3 regions of the uncultured Phascolarctobacterium sp. genome follow, and region 3 is predicted to be linked to each of the others. Evidence: riboswitches for the same ligand, from Rfam matches in the RefSeq annotation. Region 3 holds a riboswitch; each other region holds the start of a gene.
What was found. A riboswitch is a leader RNA that binds a small molecule or an ion and turns the genes downstream of it on or off. The one in region 3 is predicted to bind cobalamin.

Region 1: linked by a shared signal. The riboswitch ahead of Q4G98_RS04730 (TonB-dependent receptor) and the one ahead of cobU (bifunctional adenosylcobinamide kinase/adenosylcobinamide-phosphate guanylyltransferase) in region 3 are both predicted to bind cobalamin.
Region 2: linked by a shared signal. The riboswitch ahead of Q4G98_RS07170 (hypothetical protein) and the one ahead of cobU (bifunctional adenosylcobinamide kinase/adenosylcobinamide-phosphate guanylyltransferase) in region 3 are both predicted to bind cobalamin.

Annotation. Positions count from the first base shown of each region.
Region 1 covers NZ_CATWDQ010000004.1:17,638-19,905, reverse strand. Annotated here, with positions in the region: gene Q4G98_RS04735 (MerR family transcriptional regulator) at 1-499, opposite strand, end outside; cobalamin riboswitch at 619-797, shown strand; gene Q4G98_RS04730 (TonB-dependent receptor) at 965-2,268, shown strand, end outside.
Region 2 covers NZ_CATWDQ010000007.1:78,841-81,108, reverse strand. Annotated here, with positions in the region: gene Q4G98_RS07180 (ABC transporter substrate-binding protein) at 1-41, opposite strand, end outside; gene Q4G98_RS07175 (TIM barrel protein) at 45-1,037, opposite strand; gene Q4G98_RS07170 (hypothetical protein) at 1,034-1,264, opposite strand; cobalamin riboswitch at 1,466-1,656, opposite strand; gene Q4G98_RS07165 (CHAT domain-containing protein) at 1,778-2,268, opposite strand, start outside.
Region 3 covers NZ_CATWDQ010000001.1:134,855-137,122, reverse strand. Annotated here, with positions in the region: gene cobT (nicotinate-nucleotide--dimethylbenzimidazole phosphoribosyltransferase) at 1-791, opposite strand, end outside; gene cobU (bifunctional adenosylcobinamide kinase/adenosylcobinamide-phosphate guanylyltransferase) at 791-1,375, opposite strand; cobalamin riboswitch at 1,464-1,647, opposite strand; gene Q4G98_RS00550 (EAL domain-containing protein) at 1,657-2,268, opposite strand, start outside.

The DNA.
Region 1 (2,268 bases), on a different contig from region 3:
GTATATGTTCGGCCAAGTCGATAAAAAGACTGGCCGAGATTTTTGTTCTGTCTTTAAAGTTCATTTTAGGCGCAACCGTTTGGCTTAAACACAAAAATTCATCTCCCGTTTGGACAGTCAGGATTTTATTAAATTTAATGTTTTCTAATTGCTGAAGATTGATGATGGAATGGTGCAGTTCATTTTTTAGACTGATCATTTTTTCGATCATGTGTTCAAGAAGCGTTTCACGGTCAGCGAGGAGCTGCTGATAGTTAGAATAGGACTTGTTTGCCAGATAGCTTTTAATTTCTGCCAGCGGAATATCGAGTTTACGCATTGTTAAGATCAATTCCAGGGCAAACAGTTGGGTCCGCTTATAATAGCGGTAGCCGTTTTCTTCAACAACTTCAGGCGTGATCAGGCCTAAGCTGTCGTAATAAAGCAAAGTTTTACGGGGGATTTTACAAAGACTGGCCAGTTCGCCTGTCGTAAAATAATTGTCAATTGGTTTTTTCATAAAAAAAATAAACTCCCTCTTGACTGTCTAGTAGCCATACATAGTAATATGCTATATATGATATTATAACATATAGTTGTGGATATAAAATAGAATACTTTATTATAAAATACAGAAAATGAATATTGCTGTTATCAGGTGACGCAGGTCTTAATAGAGAAGTTGGGTGCAAAGCCCGCACGATCCCGTCGCTGTAAGAGTGAGCAAATCCATATTTATGTCACTGGAGTTATCCGGGAAGGCTTGGAGGCGCGATGAACTTGAGTCAGAAGAACTTGCCTGATGATAAAATTTACTGCTGCGTGAGACAGTGAGGTAATGATGTGGTTGAAAACCGTTTAATACCTTTTGCCGTGGCAGAAGGTATTTTTGTTTGCTAATAAAAGCAGAAGCAGCTGCGGCTATGAAGGATAGGCAGATGTGAAGCTTTTATTTCAATAAAAAAGTTATGAAAGGAAGTTGAACGTGTTGAAAAAGAGTATGGGTAAGAGTGCACTGATGGTAGCACTTATAACTGGCAATGTCATCTGGGGGGGTACAGCAGTATATGCAGAAGAAGGTCTGCAGCAGTTTAATCTGGATCAGATGGTGGTAACGGCTACCAGAACCATGAAGGAGCTGCAGGAAGTACCTTCTAGCGTCAGTGTTGTGACGGCTCAGGACATTGAGGAACGAAATATCAATTCTGTGCCGGAAGCACTGCAGACTTTACCAGGAGTTTATATGAGTCAGGTGGCACAGGGAGGAATTCAGATCAGGGGCTTCAGCTCCAGTGATATTTTGGTCTTGTTAGACGGGCTGCCGATGAATACTACTTATAATAATGGTATGGAATGGGAAATGGTACCTGTTGAAAGAATTGCCCGTATAGAAGTTGTAAGGGGTGCCGGTTCTTCTTTGTATGGCGGTCGGGCAGTGGGCGCGGTCGTTAATATCATCACGAAGGATAATCCTAAGAAAAAAGGCGCTGATGTAAATGCCGTAGTCAGCTATGGCAGTAATAATACCTGGAAAAAAGCTTTGTATGCAGATGTTAAGGCTAATGAAAAACTGTCTTTTGGCATCGGCTATGAAAACAGAAAATCTGACGGCTTCAGAGGTTATTATTATACAGGTAGCGCTAGTAAAGGATCTGGGGCTGTAAAACCTGATCATGAACTGCCGCAGCTCAGCGGCGGTAAATATATTTTAGGTGGACGCGGTGAAAAGGTTTGGGAAAATGAAAATATTTCGGCCAATATCAAGTATGATTTTGATAAAGACAGATCTTTAAAATATACATTTATCCACACAGAAAGTGAATACCGTTACCAAAATCCCTGGACGACAATATATGAAAACGGAAAACCGGTTTTTAACGGTAATGTAGATGTGGGCAATGGTATGGTAGTGAAACCAGGCCTGAGCACCTATTTAGGTTATGATGGACGGAAAGAATCTGATCTGCATACCTTGGCTTATAACGATAACAAAAATAAATTCAGCACCAGTTTTGGTTATCTGGACATGAAGAGCAATGGTTTTAGTAGTCCCAGCAGTCCTAAATCTACTGATTGGACGGGTGCCGGTACTGATTCCTTCTATCCCGGTGAAACCTATAATTTTGATGTGCAGAAGGCCTGGGACAATGTCGGCAAACATACGATTTTAGTAGGCGGAAGCTTTAAACAGGAGAGCTTTGACCAGTTGCGTAAATACTTGAGTAACTGGCGCGATCATGATTCTGTCATCGGATCACTTGGTAATAACGGCGTTTATGAAAATCATGG
Region 2 (2,268 bases), on a different contig from region 3:
ACCAGTACCGCCCTTAATCCCAGCCTGTATTTTTTTATCACAAATTATCCTCCTTCATCACCGCCCGGTACTACTTTACCGCAAGCGGCAAGCTGCAGCGCGATGTTCTGTTCAAAATCATTAAAGTCATTATAAGCAAGCTCATGCACCACATAATCAGGCCTGATCGCCCGCAGCAGCTTCTGCACTGCCGTATCAGAAAACGGCCTGTGCTGATCTATTTTTATTACATGCTTCATCCGCTCGATATTACTGCACTTATCATCATACACACGCTTAAAAGTTTTTACATATTCACCGGAAAGCGAACAATTTAAATGTAAACCCCTGATCAGCTTTCTATCCTGACCCAAAGCCTTAACGATCTTTAAAATATACTCGACCCCGTCCCGTTCCGACTGCAGACTCGGATCAGTATTCATCAAATGCCCCGTGTCCAGCATAATACCAACATTCTTATGCGTGATCTTTTCAAAAAAAGCCCGCACCACAGCCGGATCAGTAAGCCGCAGCCCCGGCCACCACAAATTTTCAAATAATACAAGCACATCCTCAGGGATCTCATCAGCTACCCTGTTAAAAACGGCAGCGGCAGCGGTCACGATCTCCAGATCACTGTGCTTAAACTCAAAAGTAAAAACCTCTTCCAGCGTACACTCAGCTATATGCCACACCAGATACTCAGGTTTTTCGACCAGAGCCGACTTGATATTGGCCCTGATACTACGCAGCCAGCCCATACAATAAGTAGTGCCGTAATACTCCTGCAAAGCCTCTTTCGACGGAAAAAACCTCTGCAGCGTTTTTTTATCATTGCGATACATCGCCAGCCACATCGGCCAGTAATTCAAATGCACCCCCACAGCCAGATGCTCAAAAGACTCAAAATAAGGCACGTTCCTGTAAACCATCAGCTCGATCCCATCAAGGCCCAGCCCCGCAACAAACTGCTCCAAAGTTTTACCGGTTTTTAAAACAGCCTTCTCCTGCCCCGGCACCACACAATAATTAAACAGGTGCTTCACCTTGCGCCTCATACAGTCACCGCCTCAGGTTCCTCGCTGTTATCATTACTGCGCATTTTTTTACTGCGGGCCGCCGCTCCCCTCTGAGAACATTTAAACCTTAACCTGTTCACCTCGCGTAATAAAGCAATGTAGCTTGCTTTATCAACAGTGATCATTGTATCGTCATTTTTTTCAATCTCTTTAATGATCTTCTTTAATTTCATACCCGTATCAGGCTGCGCAGCAAAACAGCCCACCCTCCTTCAAATGACTTGCGCCGTGTATCCCAAAAACAAAACAGGAAACTGCCAATGCGTCAGTTTCCTGTCAAAATACATCATCACCACGCACCAGGATACACAGCCGCCAAGCTGCAAAACACAGCAAAACGCGACAATACCGTTTTTTTAAAACCAATAAAAACAGTACATATGTATCCACCTTGTGCATCGCAAGTCATCACGGATGTTAAAACAGGCAGTTCTCCTGGCTTCGGATCATTGCTCGGCCACGCCTTCTCAGGTTTCCCCAATGGACAAATGCGGCTTCGCTCCCCGTTACAGTTGCGGGACAGCGCAGGTCTTACACCTGCTTCTCTATTAAGTCCTCCAAGCAATCGCTTTTGGACACCTGCTTTCTTACCATATTAAATTTTAAAATTTGATAAAGTCAGCTTATTCATAATAAATTTTAAATAAACTATACAGTCATTATAAACTTCATGCTTTTTGTAGTCAAGCAAAAATTCTAAAATTCACTTTATTTCTTCATCACGAAAAAATATTTTTAATTCTCTGCATCACAGACACAGTACCGCTTTTTGGGGCAGCTTCACTTTCCACCATCACGATCTCCTGCGCCGACAAACCCTTTTTTACATATAAAACCGGCGTATTCTCCTCTGCGATCCCTTTTAAAAGCAACGCCGCCTTCGCCTGGTCAAAAGCCTGCTGCAAATTCTGGCCAAAACCGATGCTGGAATAAAACTGCGCCGCAAAAACTATGGCCGCCTCATCACCGATCTCAGTATTCATCCCAATAGCAGCCTCAACCTTCTCCACAACAGCCTGCGCCTCCTTCTGCGAAAAACAGGCGTTAAAAAAAATCAGCCTCACCTTTTTAGATGCAGAAGCCACAGCGGCAGCCATCGCCTCTTTAGAAACCATAGCCATATTACCGCTGCCGTCATCCAAAACGATCTCACCCTTTTCAGAACCATGTCCCGAAAAATGAATGATCTCCGGATCAGTTTCGTTGATCG
Region 3 (2,268 bases):
GTAGCGTTTACCCCATCGACCATTGTCGGCACACGGCGTCTGGCACCGGCAAGAATCATTCCAGCTAACCCGGCATGATCATAACCGCCAACCTTACAGAGAATATCCATAGCATCGCCCAAACGGGGCTGGTTTTTAGCCAGACCGTCAGCGACGACCTTTCTTTTTATCGCCATTCTTTCGTCATTGATACCGGTTCCTCTTCCGACAGTAAGCTCTGGAGGCAGGCCCAGAAAAGCGGAAACTATTGCCGCAGTAGAAGTAGTATTGCCGATTCCCATTTCTGCCGTAACCAATAAATTATACCCTTTATCAATACATTCATCAGCAACCTTCATTCCTACTTTTAAAGCCTGCTCAGCCTGCTGCAGGGTCATCGCCGGTCCCTGCGTAAAATCCTCCGTGCCCCAGGCGACCTTTTCCTGATAAACTTTCGGCATGGCGCTCAAATCAAAAGCCGTACCTGCATCAACCACAAAAACATCAGCACCGGCATGGCGGGCCATAACATTAGCTCCGGCAGTTTCCCGCATATAGCCGTTGATCATCTGCATCGTCACTTCCTGCGGATATGCACTGACGCCGTATTTAGCGATTCCATGATCGCCGCACATCAGCAGCATTGCACTTTTGATACGCTCCGGCAATGCTGTGCCGGTCATAGCGGCATATTGCTCAACCATTTCCTCCAGCTTGCCTAAGCTGTGCAGCGGTTTATCCATTTTTGCCCAATTATTTTTTATCATTGCCGCAGCATTGCTGTCCAACGGCGGGATAATTATTTTTTCCATTACTCTGCTCCTTCATCATCAAAGTTAAATGCCATTTTCTTGACGTCGATTGCCTGACCTGCGACACAATAAAATACTCTGTCACATTCAGCTGCAACCTGTTGATTGACCCATCCGGCAAGATCTCTGTATTCACGTGCCATAATATTATCAGGCACAATACCGCTGCCAACTTCATTGGTAACAAATACTACCAGCTTTTCTGTTTTTCTGGCGGCTTCCAATAACTTTGCTATCTCGCCTTTGACAAATACTACCTTTTCTTCAAAAGTTCCCGCAGCCGCAACCTTGCCATACATTAAATTACTCATGTATAAAGTAAGACAATCAAATAAAATTGCGTCTGCCCCCTGCCCCGCCTCATCCATTACCTGCTCGGCAGCATAGGGCGCTTCGTAATTATTCCATCTTTGGGGAGAACGACGTTCCTGATGGAGACGGACACGCTCAGCCATCTCGTCGTCAAAGATTTCAGCCGTAGCTATATAAGCGCACTTGCGTCCATAATGCAAAACAAAACGCTCAGCAAACTCACTTTTGCCGCTGCGCGCACCGCCGGTTACTAAAATCAATTCTTTGTTCATTTTTAAGCCTCCCTTCAAAATAAAAATACCCTCTCGAGAGAGGGCATAAATAAACAACCTATGCAAGTATCCACCTATCTCCCGTAGGCATAAGATACCCGTAACAGGCAGGTCTCCTGGCTCAGGTTCAACATTCAACTGCGCCTTCCCAGTTTCCCAGTGGCATATTGCAGTGAACTCCCCTTTACAGTAGCGGGACTGCGCCGGATTTACACCGGTCTTCCCTATTAAGCGCCGACCGCGATCGGCACACCTGTTGATTTTTTCCAATATTATATATTCTACATTCTTTTACAAAGTCCTGCTGACTTGCAAATCATTTTTTCATATTCTTCGTCTAAATACTCATGCGCGTCATTGACATTTCTGACTGTAATCAAAACGCGGCTGCGTCCAAACCAATAATACACCCTGATTTTATACCACTGCGCCACACCGTCAGCACCAACAAACCTGCATTCGCAGCCTGAATGCTCCGGCGCATTATTGTAGTTCGCACATAAAACATCAAAATCAACAGTGGCAGCAAATTTTTCGATATCTTCAGGATACAGCAATTCCTGAACGATATGCTTGTAATCAGTCTTATAAGCACCTGTATACGGAATAAAAACATTCCCTGTTGGGTTAAAAGCCATTCTTGAATAACGGCCGTCTTTTAAATTCAATTCGATGGCAAAATCGTACATTTGCGGAAATAAATCTCCCAAATCTCTGTATGACGGCAGTTTGACAGTACGGCCATAGCCGTTAATACTGCGCCGTTCAGCATTAATGATTTCAATTTTGCTCAAATTCAACAGTTTTTCAAACTGCGGTCTTCTCAGGGGCTGACAATAATAAAATCCCTGCGCTATATTACAGGAAACACTCTTCATTATTGCTACCTGCGC